Regions from separate parts of the Achromobacter sp. JUb104 genome, predicted to be linked through region 1. Evidence: riboswitches for the same ligand, from Rfam matches in the RefSeq annotation. Region 1 holds a riboswitch; the other holds the start of a gene.
The links. A riboswitch is a leader RNA that binds a small molecule or an ion and turns the genes downstream of it on or off. The one in region 1 is predicted to bind thiamine pyrophosphate.
Positions count from the first base shown of each region.

Region 1 (8,619 bases):
GCCCCAAAAAATTGTGTATAGTTGCGGACTTCGTTGGCCTGGTAGCTCAGTCGGTAGAGCAGAGGATTGAAAATCCTTGTGTCGGTGGTTCGATTCCGCCCCAGGCCACCAAAAGAATTATTGGGATTGCGGTAGCAATATCAAGTCCCAAAAAAAGCCCAGCCGCCGCGCTGGGCTTTTTGCACCGTGTACGTGTTGGCCTGGTAGCTCAGTCGGTAGAGCAGAGGATTGAAAATCCTTGTGTCGGTGGTTCGATTCCGCCCCAGGCCACCAAAAGATTCAAGCATTGAGCCCCGCCTTGGCGGGGCTTTTTGCTTTGGTGCGAAGGAGTTTCTCTCATTGACGTTCAGCGCGTGCTTACTGCGGCCGGCCGTCGTCAATCCAGGCTTGCGTCACGCTCAGCGTGAGCCGGTAGCGCGCGTAGTTGAACACTTCGAGCTTCTTCAGGTCATCCAGCAGCATTGCCTGAAAGCCAGGCGCCGCGCTCTCAGTGAGGCCGAGTGCTTCAACGGCGGCCTGCACTGACATCCTGTCCCGGACTACCAGGCCGATGGCGTCATTCAGGCTCTCGCGGTAACGCAGTCGCAGCGGGTTCGGTTTGCCCCGCGATTCCATCACCACGGCATATTTCTTCTGCGAGCGGCGGTACGTCCAGGCAAACAGCTCCACCGCGAGCGCGACATCCAGGAACTCGTACACACCCAGCATCGCACGCGCGTAATCGTGCGGGTCGACGTCCAGGAACGAGAGCGGCGAGCAGTTGTATAGCATCAGCGGAATGTTCGCTGCCAGCCGGCCGGTGCGCTTGTTGCCATCCTCGAACGGCTGCAGGTATGCCAGGTTGACCCAGAGGAAGAAGGCTGCCTCGACCGGGTTCTTGATGTGCCTGGCCTTGTGCAGGATAGCCTCCAACATTTCCTCGAGAATTGCCGGCACCTGGGTTGGCACATAGACGGTGTCGCTGATGTTGACCACTTTCTGTCGGATAGCCCCGAGCCCGTTGCTGTCAGCAAGCAGGTCCTGCATGAGCACTGCGTGCAGATTTCTGACGACCGCAGTCGAGAGGCCCTGAAGCGGAACCGCTTCCACGAGGAACTCGATAGCTGCCTTGTGATTGAGCAGCATCACCGCGTTCGCATCATCGCCGGCGGTCCCTTTCTTGAACAGTTCCTCGGTAGCCAGCATGGTATAGGGGTTGCCTTCCAGTCGAGAGGACGACCAGGACAAGTCAATAAGCAGTTGCTCCAATACCTCGCGAGCGTAGGTTCCAGCCGGCAGTTGCTCTTTCATGCTCCCTGAGCGATACAACTCTTCAGCTAGGGATTTCGGCACCAACCAGCTCTCGTTGGGCACGTAGCTATCGACAAACTCGCGCCGGTACGTCACCGGGTCGCGCGCGGCGAGGGGCACGTCGAGTTTCTTGTTCAACTCAACCGCGGCAGCCGACCAAGTCGGATGCAGGCGAGCCTCAAGTTCGGGCGGTAGCTCGGTGATGGCCGGCTTTTCGGTAGACGCTGCGTCCGTTAGCCGATAGCGGGTTGCCCGCGCTTGGCCGCTGCGTGTGAGTTGTCCACCAGCGCACAGCGCATCGAGATGTCGCCGCACGGTGGCCGAGCTGCCTTGCGTAGCAAAGATGATGTCGGTGGAGGAAACCTCCTGCTGCCCGGCCGCAGCCAAGTGCCGGATAGCATCCAGGACTGATTTCGGGGTCACTTTGCTCATGATATCTGCTCAGTATCTGCTCAATAATGAGCAGATACTACTGCACTGAGCAGATAGCTCCAGATTTTGAGCAAATACTGGGTCTATGAGCAGATGCGGTGCGAATCGGCAAACGGGCTGCTCGCTGGCCGGCGGCGCATCGCTTGCAAAATATTACAGACCCGCGAAATAGCCCGGGCCGAGATCTACAATCGTCGCTATGAAACCCGCCGACAATCTTCGCTTCGCTCTCCGCGACCGCATCAATGGCGTTGATGTGGGGCCGAAGGCTGTTCCGCTCAGTTTGCTTGGCGAATTTCAGAAAGAGGTCAGCGACTTCCTGCAAGGATCAACCCGAGAGGTCAACCCTGCCGAAGTGCTGGTGTCGATAGAAGAAGGGTCTCTGGTTTTCGTCGCCGAGGGGTTGTTGGCGGCTTCGATGCTCTGGGCGGATATGGAACGTCTGGCCGCGCCAGATTCTCTCAACGCCATCGACCCCAGGCGAGCTGCCGTCATTGAGCGTTGGCAAGCTCAGGCCCGTAACAACCCTCATCGCGTTTACGCGCTTGAGGACACCGCCCGGCGCCCTCTCACGATCATCAATGCCCAATCAGACTTCAAACAATCGATCGATATCTGGGTAACGGTTGAAAAATACCTGCACGGAAAAATCGTGGACTGGGGCGGCAAGACCAAGGCAAATGTTCATCTTGTGCTTGAAAACGGCAAGTCGCTAACGGTTTCCGCTACTCAACAGTTGCTCGCACAAGAGAGCGAAAACCGTCTCTATCGTCCGGCCTTGCTGCACGTGACGGCTGAAGAGAATTTGCGCACGGGCGAACTGCGCAATTTGAATCTGCGTTCGTTCGAGGTGCACCACCCTGCCTACGACGAAGACGAATTCCAGCAGATAGTACGCAAAGGCACCGCCGCCTGGGCGGACGTACCCGACGCCACGCGATGGGTCGACTCACTGCGGGGCGACAACTCATGACGGTATGACCCCGCGGCCTTCCGACTGGACGGCCAGCAGGGATTCGACCTAAGCGACGAACCCTAGAGCGGGTTAACATTGCCTCTGCTCCGGGGTGCACGCCAGTGCTGAGAATCAAACCCGCGAACTTGACCCGGTTCATGCCGGCGTAAGAAGAGCATTCGCCCTGCCGCGCCTTTGCGCCGCTTGTGCGGGCGGGCTTCGGAGCTTCCCTGTATTGGAATCAACGAACGCCCATGAACAACGCCGCCCCGCCCGTCGCGGAACTCCTTGAATTCATTGCCCAGGACGGCTGCACCGACGCGCAGTTTGATCAGCTCGCGCTGCGGCTGTTTGCGTATCAGTACAGCGCCAACGCCGCCTACCGCAGCTTCTGCCAGCGCCGAGGCACCACGGTGCGCAATGTGAAGACCTGGAGCGATATTCCCGCCGTGCCCATCGACGCCTTCAAGGCGATGGAACTGCGCTGTGAACCCGCCCGCCCCGACGAGCGCGTCTTCATGACCAGCGGCACGACGCGCGCCGATATGCGCGGACGCCACTTCCACCCGCACCTGGACGTCTACGACCTGTCCATGACGCGCAACTTCGCCGTCCGCGTCATGCGGGGCACGCCGCGCTTGCCCATGGGCATCTTGTTCCCGGACGAAGCGGCCATGCCGAATTCGTCGCTGGCGCATTATCTGGCGCTGGCCAAGACCGCGTTTGGCACCGACGACAGCCGCTACTTCATGTCGCCGCAGGGGATTGATCTTGATGGCTTGTGGCGCCGCCTGGAAACCGCCGAGCGCGATGGCGAGCCCTATGCCCTGCTGGGCGCCAGCTTCAGCTTCGTGCATGTGATCGATGCGCTGCGCAAGGCAGGCCGAACGTTCCGCCTGCCGCCGGGCAGCCGCATCCTGGATACCGGCGGCTACAAGGGCCAGTCGCGGGAATTGCCGCTGGACACGTTCTATTCCGAACTATCGGACCTGCTGGGCGTGCCGCGCGCGCTGTGCATCAACATGTACGGCATGACCGAACTCAGCACCCAGTTTTATGACGACGGCAACGCCACGGTCCCGTCCGTGAAATCGGGGCCGCACTGGATCCGTTCGCGCCTGGTGGACCCCGCCACGGGGCGCACGGTGCCGGCCGGCGAACGCGGCATCCTGGCGCACTGCGACCTGGGCAACTTCAATTCCGTCAGCACCATCCTCACCGAAGACGTGGGCGAACCCGCCGACGGCGGCTTCCTGCTGCTGGGCCGCGCCGAAGGCGCGCAGGCCAAGGGCTGCTCGCTGGCGGTCGAAGAATTCATTCAGTCGACGCGGCCATGAACGTGCAACGGATCGAAGCAGGCTATCTGCCGGGGCTGGCTTCGGCCGATGTCCAATGGCAGACGCTGCCCTTCGAGCAGGACGGCCGGCGCGTGGATGTCGCCGTGCCGGTGCTGACCGCCTTGCAGATGCAGGCGCTGGCCCAGCGCGTCCAACAGGCCAGCGCGCGGCATCTGAAGACGATGACGGTGTCGGAAATCATCGACGTCATCGACCGCGCCATCGCCCGACTGCTGGACCCCAGCGACCCGTACCGCCGGCAAGCCGACGCGCTGCTGCCGATTGTCAGCGGCTACGACGCGCAGATGGTGCGGCTGGGTCTCACCGGCTTTTTCAAGACGTTCCGCGCGCCGCAACTGCACCGCTTTGTGGCCGAGGACTTCGCCAACCCCAAGGTGCTGGACGGCTTTCAACCGACACCCAAGGGCGGCGCGGTGCGCGCCTACGGCCCGCAATTGCTGGTGCATAGCTGGGCGGGCAACGTGCCCGCGCTGGCGTTATGGAGCCTGGTTTGCGGGTTGCTCGTGAAGGCGGGCAATATCGGCAAGCTGCCCAGCGCCGAGCCGCTGTTTGCCGGCTGGTTCGCGCGCCTGCTGGCCGAGGTGCATCCGCCGCTGGCCGACTGCCTGGCCGTGGTCTGGTGGCGCGGCGCGGGGGATGAAGACGCCGCCGCGCTCTACGCGCAGGCGGACACGGTGGTGGCTTACGGCGGCAACGACGCGCTGCACGCCATCCAGCGCCGCCTGCCGGTCACGGCGCGCTTTCTAGCGCACGGCCACAAGCTGGGCTTTGGCGTGGTCAGCGCCGCCGCGTTGGATGCGCAGAAGGCGCCCGCCCTGGCGCGCCGCGCGGCCTGGGATGTGATGCGTTACGACCAGCAGGGCTGTTATTCCCCGCAGGTTTTCTACGTGCAGCGCGGCGGCCAGGTTTCACCGCGCGACTTCGCCGCCTATCTGGCGGGCGAGCTCTCGAATCTGCAACAGCGCTTTCCGCGCCGCGCGCTGGACCTGGCGGAATCCGCCGCGATTGCCAAGTGGCGGCAGAGCATCGAATGGCAGTTGCCGGCCGACGGCGCCGATGCGCTGATCGGCGACCCCGACGCGACATGGAGCGTCTTGTACACCGATGCCGCCGCGCCGCTTGCGCCCACGGCCTTGCAACGCAGCATCGTGGTGGCCGGCGTCGACACGCTGGATGACGTGGCGCCGTTGGTGGCCGCGCACAGCCGCTATCTGCAAACGGTGGGCGTGGCCGCCTCGCCCGAAGAGCTCTACCGTCTGGCCGATCAACTGGGCGCGGCGGGCGTCACCCGCATCAGTGCCATCGGCGCGATGAGCGTGCCCGAAGCCGGCTGGCATCACGACGGTCGCTTCAACCTGCTGGATCTGGTTCGCATGACGGAGATCGAGCATTCCGCCGAAGCCGCCGCCGACCCTTACGCGTCGTACGAACCATGATTGCCGATCCGTCCCGGCCCTTTCTTCACATCGAAGGGGCGGTCTACACCTACCCCGGTCGCGCGCCCATCGTGAACGGCATCGACTGGCGCCTGCAAGCCGGCGGCTTTCATTGCCTGGTTGGCCGCAGCGGCTGCGGCAAGACAACGCTGCTGAAACTTGCCGCGGGCCTGCTCACGCCGCAGTCCGGCCGCGTCGTGCTGCAAGACGGCACGCCCGCCGCGCCCGGCCCGAAACTGGGTTATGTGTTTCAAGCGCCTACGCTGCTGGAATGGCAACGCGTGATCGATAACGTGCTGCTGCCCGTGTCGCTGCAACGCCGACCGCTGCCGGAAGACCTGGAGCGCGCGCACGGCCTGCTCGCCATGCTGGGGCTTTCTGACCACGCCCAACACTATCCCCGCCAACTGTCTGGCGGCCAGCAAAGCCGCGTGGCGCTGGCGCGGGCGTTGATTCTTGAACCGGCCTTGCTGTTGCTGGACGAACCTTTCGCCGCGCTGGACGCCATCACGCGCGGCGAGCTGCAAGACGACCTGCTGCGCATGTGCCGCCTGCGTAATACCACCGTGCTGTTCGTCACCCACGACATCAGCGAAGCCGTCTACCTGGGCGACCGCGTGGCCGTCATGCATCACGGCCGCATGCTGGCCGACCTGCCCGTGGACCTGCCCGCGCCACGCACGCAAGCCATGCGCCATGGCGCGGCGTTCAATGCGGCCTGCGCCCAAGTATTCGAGTTCATGAACGGGGCGCGTCCATGAAGCCGACCGCCATCAAAGCGGCATCCCAAGCCGCCGATAACGCCGCTGCTAAAGCCGCCGACCCAGCCATCCCCCAGGCCGCGCCCCAAGCCACGATCAAGCCCCGCCTGCTTGCCCTGGCCCTGTTGGTCTTGCTGCTGGCCGTCTGGGAAATCACCGTGCGGCAGGTGGGGATTTCGGCACTGGTGCTGCCCGCCCCCTCGGCCGTGGCGAAAACGTTGTGGACCAGTCTTGCCACCGGCTACCTCTGGCCGCACATCGGCGCAACGCTTGCCGAGATGCTGCTGGGCCTGGCGATCGGCGGCGCGGCGGGGCTGGGCATCGGCGTGGCGCTGGCGGAATCCGCCTTGCTGGACCGCGTGCTCAAGCCCTATGTCATCGTCAGCCAGGTGGTCCCCAAGCTGGCGCTCGCGCCGCTGTTCGTGCTGTGGTTCGGCTTCGGCATGGCGCCCACCGTGGTCATGACGGCGCTGATCTGCTTTTTCCCCTTGATGGAGAACACCCTGACCGCCCTACGGCAGGTCGACCCGAACCGGCTGCAACTGTTCCGCATGCTGGGCGCGTCACGCACGCAGACCTTGTTGCGACTGAAGCTGCCCGCCGGCCTGCCCGGCATTCTGGCCGGGCTGCGCGTGGCGCTGGTGCTGGCGCTGGTGGGCGCCGTGGTGGGCGAATTCATCGGCGCCAGCCGGGGGCTGGGCGCGGTCATCATCGCCGCGCAAGGCATGATGGACACGCCCCTGATGTTCGCCGCGCTGACCGCCATCGCCGTCATCGGGCTGCTGGGCTATCAGGCCACGCTGCTGCTGGAACGGCGCCTGCTGCGCCCCTATGCCGATCAATCATGACTATCTTCGAGACCCCTTCCATGCCTCCCCATCCGACCCGCCGCGCACTGTTGACGGCCGCCGCAAGCCTTGCCGCCGTGTCACTGGCGCCGCTAGCCGCTCGCGCCCAGGGCGCGCAGAGCGTCGCATCCGGCAAGGTCACCCTGGCCGGCTGGAGCAAGCCCATCAGCGAAATCACCAACCTGCTGGCCGAACCCGACAAGGGCTTCTTCAAGGCGCAGGGCGTGGAACTGGTTTACCTGCCCGGCGCGGGCGGCGGTGACGCCATCCGCAACATCCTCAGCGGCCAGGCCGACGTGGCCTTCACCGACCCCGGTTCGTTCTTCATGGCCTTGGACAAAGGCGAGAAGCTGCGCGCCATCTACGACATCTATCCGCAGAACGTGTTCAACGTGGTGTCGCTGAAGTCGGCCAACATCACGCGGCCCGCCGACCTGAAGGGCAAGCGCATCGGCGTCTACAGCCTGGCCAGCGGCACGCGCCAGAACCTGTTGGTGATGCTGCATCAGGCGGGCCTGACCGAAGCCGATGTGGAAATCGTGGTGACCGGCGTGCTGAACTTCGCGCCGCTACTGCAAGGCCAGGTGGACGCCACGGCCGCCACCGACACCGGCTTGCTGGTTGGGCGGCGGCGCGGCCTGGGCGAGGTCAACGTCATGGAAGTGCGCGACACGCTCAACGTGTCCAGCGACCTGTTCGTGGTGCGCGAAGCGGTCTATCAACAAAAGCAGCCGCTGCTGCGGGCGTTTTTGAAGGCGTATCGTGACAGCGCCGCATGGATGATCGCCCAGCCCGAAGAAGCCGCCACCCTGGCCGGCAAACGCGCCATCGACGGCACCGACCGCGCCATCAGCCTGGAAGTGATCCGGCTGCGCAATGCGGCCTCGACCGCCGCCGGCCGCCCGCTGGGCACGTTCGATCTGGACTCGCTGCAAAAGGCGGCCGACGCCTACCGCGCGCTGGGCCTGATCGACAAGCCCATCGACATCGCAGCCGTGGTCGACACCGGCCTGCTGCCGGGAGACTGACATGGACACCCCAAAGAAATTCGCAGGCAAGGTCGTGCTGGTAACGGGCGCCAGCCGAGGCATCGGCGCCGAGATCGCGCGCGGTTTCGCGCGCGAAGGCGCGACGGTGGTCGTCAACTATCTAAGCAATGCCGATGCGGCCGAGGCCGTGGTGGCGCAATGCCAAGCGGCGGGCGGTGACGCCTGGGCCGTGCAAGCCGATGTGGGCTCGTCGGACGCCGTGCGCGCCATGGTGGACGGCATTGTGCAGGACGCCGGCCGGCTGGACGTGGTGGTCAACAACGCCTTTCGGCCATACGCTTTCGACCCCCGCCAGCGGACCGCCTTCGACGCCCTGTCGTGGCAGCAGTACCAGTCGCAGTTCGATGGCTCGGTGGGCGCCGCGTTCAACGTCTGCCACGCCGCGCTGCCGCATTTCAAGCAGCGCGCCCAGGGCTGCATCGTCAACATCGCCAGCAACCTGGTCGAGCACCCCGTCGTGCCGTATCACGACTACACCACCGCCAAGGCC
Region 1 covers NZ_JANUEY010000002.1:1,157,957-1,166,575, forward strand. Annotated here, with positions in the region: tRNA gene M2361_RS17060 (tRNA-Phe) at 36-111, shown strand; tRNA gene M2361_RS17065 (tRNA-Phe) at 198-273, shown strand; gene M2361_RS17070 (Fic family protein) at 358-1,722, opposite strand; gene M2361_RS17075 (hypothetical protein) at 1,922-2,695, shown strand; TPP riboswitch at 2,776-2,867, shown strand; gene M2361_RS17080 (long-chain fatty acid--CoA ligase) at 2,932-4,014, shown strand; gene M2361_RS17085 (acyl-CoA reductase) at 4,011-5,471, shown strand; gene M2361_RS17090 (ABC transporter ATP-binding protein) at 5,468-6,232, shown strand; gene M2361_RS17095 (ABC transporter permease) at 6,229-7,080, shown strand; gene M2361_RS17100 (ABC transporter substrate-binding protein) at 7,101-8,108, shown strand; gene M2361_RS17105 (3-oxoacyl-ACP reductase) at 8,110-8,619, shown strand, end outside.

Region 2 (8,619 bases), on a different contig from region 1:
AGCTATCCAGCTATGCTAGGCAGCGGCATCCGCCACGGCAATTGCATCAGTTTAATGGATGTTGATAATCAGAAAGCCTGATGCTGATGGCGCGGGTGGGGCGACACCGGGGAATGGGTAAGGTAGAGTGCGCTACACAACCCGCGGCAAGGTCCGCGCTTGTTTTTCCCGTACATTCTTGCCCGCATTTTTTTCAGGAGTTCCATGATTGATGACCTGATTGAACTGGCCAAGCTCACCAGTCTGGGCCTGGCGCTGATGCTGCCCTTGGCCAACCCCCTGACGTCCATGACCTTGCTGCTGTCGCTAGGCGGGCAGATTCCTTATAAAGAGCGAGAACGCCAGGTGACGCAGGCGGCGTTCTATGTGGTGGGCGTCATGCTGGTGACCTACTACGCGGGCGCGTGGATCATGCACACGTTCGGCATCTCGATTCCGGGCCTGCGCATCGCGGGCGGGCTGATCGTGGTCAGCATCGGGTTCAGCATGCTGTTTCCGCCGGCGGAACCTCGCACGCTGGCCGCGGAAGCAGCGGCCGACGCCCAAACCCGGCAGGTGCCCAACATTGCGTTCGTGCCGCTGGCGCTGCCCGGCACGGCGGGGCCCGGCACCATCGCCATGATCATCAGCGGCGCGGCCTCGGTGGATGCCTCCATTACGCCGCAATACCCCGAGTGGGTGGTTGTCGTCACCCCCGTCATCGTCTTCGTCTTGCTGGGCGTGCTGTTCTGGGTGTGCCTGCGCTCGGCGGGCCGCATCGTGGCGGTGATCGGGCAGAGCGGCGTCGAAGCCATCTCGCGCGTGATGGGCTTTCTGCTGGTGTGCATGGGGGTCCAGTTCGTCATCAACGGCGTGCTGGAAATCGTGAGCCAGCATGGCGGTGGCTAAGCCGGCGGGGCAGGGCGGCTTGCGCCGAGGGTTGGCCGTGGCAGGACGGGTGTTGTTGACGCTGCTGCTGGCCGCGTCCGCCGTGTGGGGCTGCTTGGCACTGGCCTATCAAGCGCCTGGTGGCGCGTGGGGCAAGGGGGCCGCGGGCCTGGTGTGGACCGCGTTATGCGTGGGCGCCGTGCTGGCGCTGTGGTGCAAAACGCGGTGGCGCGCAAGCCGGTGGCGGCGGCAAGCAGGGTGGGCCTACGTGATCGGGTTGGCGCTGCTGTGCGGTTGGTGGCAGACCCTGGCGCCAAGCAATGACCGCATCTGGGCCGACGACGTGGCGAAGATGCTGCGCGGCACCGTGCAGGGCTCAACGGTCACGCTTGAAAACGTCCGCAATTTCGACTGGCGCGCGGACGACGACTACACCGTGCGCTGGGAAACGCGGCAGTACGATCTGGACCAGCTTGAGTCCGTGGACATGGCGCTGTCGTACTGGGCAGGCCCAGCCATCGCGCACACGCTGGTTTCCTTCGGCTTTTCCGACGGGCGGCACGTGGTGTTCTCGGTTGAAATCCGCAAGGAACGCGGCGAACAGTTCTCGGAGATTGGCGGATTCTTCAAGCAGTTCGAACTGAGCGTGGTGGCCGCCGAAGAGCGCGACATTCTGTATGTGCGCGCCGGGCCGCGCGGCGAAAGCGTTTACCTGTATCCGGTGCGCATGCCCGAGCGCGCCATGCGTGAACTGTTCCTGTCTTACGTGAATACCGCCAACACGCTGGTCACAACGCCCCGGTTCTATCACACGGTCACCGCCAATTGCACGACGCTGGTCTACCACATGGTGAATGCGATTGTGCCGGGCTTGCCGCTGGATCACAGGCTGTTGCTGTCGGGCTATCTGCCCGAGTACCTATACGAGCAAGGCGGGTTGGACGACAGCGTGGCCTTGGAAGAACTGCGCAAGCGCGCTTCGGTCGGCCCTCTTACCGCGCCGGAAGAGGACCCCGTCGCGTTTTCCAGGCGTATCCGGCAGCAGCCATGACGTGTTTCTCTGAGTTACGGAACAGTGTTTTCCACCCGGGAAACGGCCAATTTCGCTGGTTTTGTGCGGTACAGTAGCTGCCAAATACGCCGTATGTGAGTTTTTCGCACACGATTTTTCGTCTGGTTTCCAAGCCGGAATGTTCTTCAAGGAGGGGCGTCAGATGTCCTGGCCAACCCTGGTTATTGCAAGCGTTGCACTGATCGCTTTTGCCGCTGTGTTGTTGCGCCACCCCGGCGTCGTCCTTTACGACTGGTTCGCTGCGCGCAGAGTCGCCCGCATTGCCCCCCGTACTGCCGCCCGCATTGCCGCCACCCGCGCGACAGGCGCGCCCCGCGCAACGGCGCACGCCGCCAAGCGTGTCGAACCCGCGCCGTCGGTCAGCTAGCCCTCCGCAGCGAGGCGCTCCCGCTAGTCTCCCGCAGCGAATCTCCCGCGCCCGCTTTCATTAGCGCCGCCGCGTCTGTTTCCCCACACCAGATAAAAAAAGGCCATCCGATCACGGATGGCCTAAGTACAGATAGGCCGCCCCGACTCTGCTCAGCAGGGGCGGCCCGCAGCCTGTTTAGAAGCGATGGCGGATGCCGGCGCCAACAGTGCTGATCTTGTTGCCGTTGATGAAGGCGGCGCCGTCGGCGTAGGAAGCCAGGGCGTACAGGTTGGTGCGCTTGGACAGGTCGTACGTGTAGCCGACGCTGTAGATGTCCATGGCGTACAGGTTCTTGTTCGGGTCAGCACGCTGCCACGACGCGAAGATGTTGCTGGCCGCGCCGATCGGGGCGCTCACGCCAACCATGTACGAGTTGATGCGCAGGCCGTCCCAGGTGAAGCGGCCGTTGGTGAAGCCTTGGCCTTGGGCCGTGCCACCGGCTTGCTGGCGGCCACCCATCAGCGAAAAGTCTTGTCCGGCGAAGACGCCGTCTTCGGAACGGCCATAAGCCAGCGACAGCTTGATGACTTCGAAGTCGTAAGCGCCACCGATGATGAACTGCTGCGGTTGCGGCTGGTTCGGCTTGCGGTATTGCACGTCATAGGACAGGGCCAGCTTCAAGGGGCCGTTGTCGTAGCGCACGCCGGCCGTCCAGGCGCGGTTGTTTTCCTTGGTCTTGAAGCCGGTCGGGCCTTCGACGTCGTCCGTCGAGAACGAGTAACCGACGCCGCCTTGGAAGCCGCTCCAGACCGGGGTCTGGTACATGACCATGTTGTCGTAGCGAACCGTGTTCGCGGCGCTGAAGGCCAAGCCCATGTTGGCGTTCAGGTAGTCCAGCGCGAACGGATCGATGTCGCCGAAGTACTTGGATGCGATGTTGGTTTGGCGGCCCAGTTCCAGCAGACCAAATTGGTCGCTGTTCAGGCCCACCGTGGCTTGGCGGCCGAACAGGCGGTCACCTTGCGAGCGGTTGCCGTTGTTAGCCGTAAAGCCGCTTTCCAACGTGAAGACCGCCGACAGGCCGTCGCCCAGGTCTTCCGTGCCGCGCAAGCCAAAACGCGAACCGTTCTGGATGCCGTCGTTCATGCCGATCCGGGAGTGGTAGTCGCCGCCATTCACGCCACGGTTTGAATCGGTGGTGCCGACCTTGCCGCGTTGATAGGTCATGCCCAAGTCAACGATGCCGTACAAGGTGACGGACGTTTCCGCCTGCGCCGCACCGGCCATGCCAGCCAAAATCGCGCCAACGAGCAAAGTTTTTGTTAGTTTCATATCCACATCCGGTTCTAAGGCTTGCGTTGCCTGCTTTCAGGGGAGTGAAAGCAGCCCAGGCCTCAACAATAGGGAAGGCGGCTCGAAAACATGAAACTGAAAACTACGTAATGGTTCTGGATATACATATTGGGGCCGTATTCAGCTTCGCTCCCTCTGACAGCAGGCTGAAGCAGTAAATATCAGTTACCCCGTTCACATCTAAAAACGGGGCGCGCTATGGCTTGCTTACAACAGTCTGGGCCAAGTCGTGGGGCGGGCAGCCGGCTCGTGTTGCGTCAAGCATTGATCTGATTACGGAAAATGCCGGCCGCCTCGTCGCGTACAAATTGATAAATTGTGTCTGCTATTTCGTTGCGATTTAGACGGAATTCCGCTTGACGGGCGCGCCCGGTCCGTCAGCCCGCGGGCCGTTGCAAACCCAGGTGCCCGCGCAAGTTGCTGTGTTCGTATTCCGTACGGAACAGCCCGCGCCGTTGCAGAACCGGAATGACGTGATCCACGAAATCGTCGATGCCGCCTGGCAATGACGGCGGCATCAGGTTGAACCCATCCGCCCCTTCGTTCTTGAACCAGTGTTCGATCTGGTCGGCAATATGCTCCGGCGTGCCCACCATGGTGCAGTGGCCGCCACCCGCCGCCAGGCGCCCCAGCAATTGGCGCACGGTGGGTTGTTCCGTTTCGATAATCCGCAGAATCGTGGCGTAGCGGCCCTTCGGGCCCTTGAACTCATGCAGGGGCGGCAGCGGCGGCACGGGGGCGTCCAGTTCCCACGCGGCGCAATCCTGCAACACAAACGTGCCCAACTGGCGTAACGAGGCATCGCTGGGCAACAACACGTCCAGCTCGCGCTGCTTGGCGCGCGCTTCGGCCTCGGTCGACCCCACATAGGTAACCAGGCCCGGCATGATCGGCACAAAAGCGCTGCGGCCGGCGGCGCGCACTCGCTGCTTGATGTCGCGGTAATAGGCTTGCGCGGCCGGCAGGTCGTAGGCCACGGCATAGATGGCTTCGGCGCGCCGGGCGGCCAGGTCGCGGCCCTGGTCGGATGCGCCCGCCTGGAACAGCACGGGATGCCCTTGCGGCGGGCGCGGTACGGTCAGCGGGCCGTCCACCAGGAAATGGTCGCCGTGGTGGTGGATCTGCCGTACACGTTCGGGGACGCCGTAGAAGCCGTTGCGGTCGATGGCCAGGGCGTCGTCTTGCCACGAGTCGAACAAGCGCAAGGCCACGTCGACGAATTCTTCGGCGCGCGCGTAACGCCAATCGTGGCCGGGCATGGCTTCAAAGCCGTGGTTGCGCGCTTCGGCGTCGAACATGGACGTGACGACGTTCCAGCCCATGCGGCCGCCCGAAATGTGGTCCAGCGACGCCACCATGCGCGCCGCGTGAAAGGGCGTGAAAAAGGTGCTGGACACCGTGCTGATCAAGCCGATGCGATGGGTGGCGCGCGCAATCGCGGCCATGGTCGTGAGCGGTTCCAGGTACCAGCGCGGCCCGTCGCCGATGTTGTCGGTGGACTGCCCGTCGGCAAAGAAAATGGCGTCGAGCTTGCCGCGTTCGGCCGTCTGCGCCAGCGCTTCGTAATAGCTGATGTCGCCCAGCCGTTCGGCGGCGGAGTCCGGGTGGCGCCACGCGGCGCGGTGGTGCCCGCAGCCGAAGATGAACAGGTTCAGATGCAGCATGGCGATCAATTCTTGACGAGGCCGCCGTCCACGACCAGGTTCTGGCCGGTGACGCTGCGCGACCAGGGGCAGGCGAAGAACAGCACCGCATCGGCGAACTGGTCCGGCGTGGTGACGGCGCGCAAAGGCGTGCTGGCGGCAATCAGGTCGAACACCGCTTCGGGCGTGGCGGCCGATGCATCGGTGGTGCGCAGCAAGCCGCCCGACACCATGTTGACCGTGATGCCATCCGGGCCCAGGTCCTGCGACAGCGTGCGCGTGAACGACAGCAACGCGGCCTTGGCGGCGGTGTAGTCGTGGTACGGCACCACCGGGTTCTGGACCAGGTTGGTGCCGATGTTGATGATGCGGCCGACGCCTGCGCTGCGCATGCCGGGCAACGCGGCCTGCGTGGTGTTCAGCGCGCCGCGCACGCAGCCTTCGATCTGCTGGTTCAGGTTGTCCCAGGTCAGGGTGTCGGCGTGGGGGCGCGCATCGCCATTGAACTGAAAGGCGGGCAGCGCATTGTTGACCACCGTGGTCACCGGCATGCCGAAGTGGCTTTGCGCCTGCGCGATCATCCCGGCCACGGCGGCGGCGTCGCGTACGTCGGCCTGTACTGCCAACGCCCGGTCGGGCGCGGTGGCGGCCAGCGCCTGGGCGGCATCCGCACTGTTCAGATAATTGATCACCACGCGCGCGCCCTCGCGCAGGAAGGCCCGCGTGATGTGCGCGCCCAATCCACGGGCGCCTCCCGTGACAATAACCAGCTGTTCGTTCAGGGCAGGGGAGCGATGGGCAATGGACATGGTGGGCTCTTCAGTTCACCGGCACGCATGCAAACAGGTGCCGCAAGCGGGCGAACTTAGCACGAATCCATGCGTTGACATTGGCTCGCCGCGACCCTAATCTTGCGGCAATTCCTGGGGGAGCCTGTTTGGGCTGAGATTCCGCGTCATGCGGTAACCCTTTGAACCTGATCCGGGTAATGCCGGCGAAGGGAAGGACATCGCACGGTTCGTGCGCCCTCCCTAGACTTTCATCCATCAGCGGCCCCTGTTTCTCACGGGCCGCCGCGTTGCGCGTCCGGCTGTCGGCCGGGCCAGGGAGGACTGTTTTTCATGCTGACCCAAACCACCGCCTTGTTGTGGCTGCTGCTGTTTTCAGGCGGCTTCGCCGTTGCCAGCGTGCTCTATACCCGTCGCAAGCGCGGCACGCTGGAAGACTACATCGTGGCCCGCAACAGCCAGGGCGCGTTCGGCACCATCCTGACGCTGATGGCGTCAACGCTGGGCGCGTGGATCCTGTTCTCGCCCGCACAGGCCGCTACCTGGGGCGGACTGGCGGCGGTGATCGGCTATGCGCTGGGGTCCATGTCGCCGCGCCTGGTAATGATTCCGCTGGGGCGGCGCATGCGTGAACTGATTCCGCACGGCCATACCCTGACCGAATTCCTGATGGCGCGCTATGGCCGCCCGATGTACGGGCTGGCGCTATTCATCATGCTGTTCTATCTGTTCATTGCCTTGTCGGCCGAAGTCACGGCGATTGCCAAGCTGGTCACCATGCTGGCGCCCGTGCCGCTGTGGACCACCGCCGCCATCGTGATGGGCACGACGCTGCTTTACACCACCTACGGCGGGCTGCGTTCGTCGATCTTCACCGACCAGGTGCAGATGATGGTCATCGTGCCGTTGCTGGTGATCCTGTGCGTGGTGGGCTGGCAGGCGGCGGGCGGCGCGCTGCCCACCATCGAAGCGTTGCAAGCCCGCGCGCCCCAATTGCTGGATTTGACGGACCCCGTGGGCGTGAAGGCGGGCCTGACGTTCTTCGTGGCAATTCTGTTGACCGGCATCTTCCATCAGGGCAATTGGCAGCGCATCTACGCCGCGAAAGACGCGCGGTCGATGCGCAATGGTTTCCTGCTGGGCGGTATTCTTGCCGCGCCGTTCATCTTCTTGATGGGTCTGTTCGGCCTGGCGTTCGTGGGCCTGGCGCCGCAGGGCGATAGCTCTGTCGCGCTGTTCAGCGTCATCATGCCGCACGCGCCCGCCTGGTTCGTGATCGCCTTGATTCCGCTGGGCCTGGCGCTGGTCATGAGCACGGCCGACACGGCGATCAGTGCGGTGTCCAGCATCGTGGCGGTGGACATGCGCCGCCTGATGCCGCACGCCAATGGCCGCGACATGAAGCGACTGGCCCGCTGGGCCGTGCTGCTGCTGGCGATTCCCGTGATGATCGTGGCCTCGCAAGGCTACAGCGTGTTGTATCTATTTTTGCTGGCCGACCTGCTGTGCTCGGCCGCGGCGTTTCCGGTTTTCTACGGCCTGTTCAGCCGCAAGCATGATGGCGCGACGGCCACCACGGCAACGGCGGCGGGCCTGGCGGTAGGGCTGTTCTTCTTCCCGGCGCCGGGCGACAAGCCCACGTTCTTGCTGGAATCGTTTTTGCTGGCGGCGTTCGTGCCGGTCGTGGTGACGGTGCTGATGCGCCTGGCACGCCGTGGGGTGAAGGAGTTTGATTTGTCGACGCTGAGCGCGGCGGTGCGGCGGCTGGATAAGGACGCGGTTTGAGTACGCGGTCCATGTAGCCCCCCAAAAACAAAAAAGCCTTGGAACACATGTTGGTGTCCAAGGCTTTTCCGTCTGGTGTTTGGTGGAGCGGAGGAGGATCGAACTCCCGACCTTCGCATTGCGAACGCGACGCTCTCCCAGCTGAGCTACCGCCCCAATGAAGCAAGAGCAAAACTATACCTGAACTTCAAAGCGCCGCGCAATACGGCGCTGGGCAATTATTTTCAGACGAATTCCAGCGTGGCCACGACCGGCGCGTGGTCCGACGGCTGCTCGTTGCGGCGCGGTTCCTTGTCGATGACGCAGGCCACGCAGCGCTTGACCAGCGGCGCGGACAGCAGCACGTGGTCGATCCGCAGGCCGGCGTTGCGACGGAAGGCGAATTGCCGGTAGTCCCACCACGAAAACGACTTCTCCGGCTGCTCGAACAAGCGGAAGGAATCGGTCAGGCCCAAGTCGAGCAGCGCGCGCAAGGCGGCGCGTTCGGGCTCGGACACCAGCACCTGGCCTTCCCATTTTTCGGGGTTGTGTACGTCTTCATCGGCGGGCGCGACGTTGTAGTCGCCCAGCACGGCCAGACGCGGAAACTGCTTGATCTCGTCGGCCAGCCAATTGCGCATGGCGTCAAACCACGCCAGCTTGTAGATGTACTTGTCCGAATCCACCGACTGCCCGTTGGGGCAATACGCGCAAACCACGCGCACGTCGCCTTCGGGGCTGGGAAAGGTTAGCGCCAGCACGCGCTGCTGCGGGTCTTCATAG
Region 2 covers NZ_JANUEY010000001.1:2,393,534-2,402,152, reverse strand. Annotated here, with positions in the region: gene M2361_RS10845 (MarC family NAAT transporter) at 205-888, shown strand; gene M2361_RS10840 (DUF4105 domain-containing protein) at 875-1,918, shown strand; gene M2361_RS10835 (hypothetical protein) at 2,082-2,306, shown strand; gene M2361_RS10830 (porin) at 2,484-3,620, opposite strand; gene M2361_RS10825 (LLM class flavin-dependent oxidoreductase) at 4,019-5,305, opposite strand; gene M2361_RS10820 (3-oxoacyl-ACP reductase) at 5,311-6,093, opposite strand; TPP riboswitch at 6,200-6,304, shown strand; gene M2361_RS10815 (sodium:solute symporter family protein) at 6,406-7,857, shown strand; tRNA gene M2361_RS10810 (tRNA-Ala) at 7,938-8,013, opposite strand; gene xth (exodeoxyribonuclease III) at 8,082-8,619, opposite strand, start outside.
Region 2: it holds a riboswitch for thiamine pyrophosphate, as region 1 does, so the genes downstream of both, M2361_RS10815 (sodium:solute symporter family protein) here and M2361_RS17080 (long-chain fatty acid--CoA ligase) in region 1, are expected to answer to the same signal.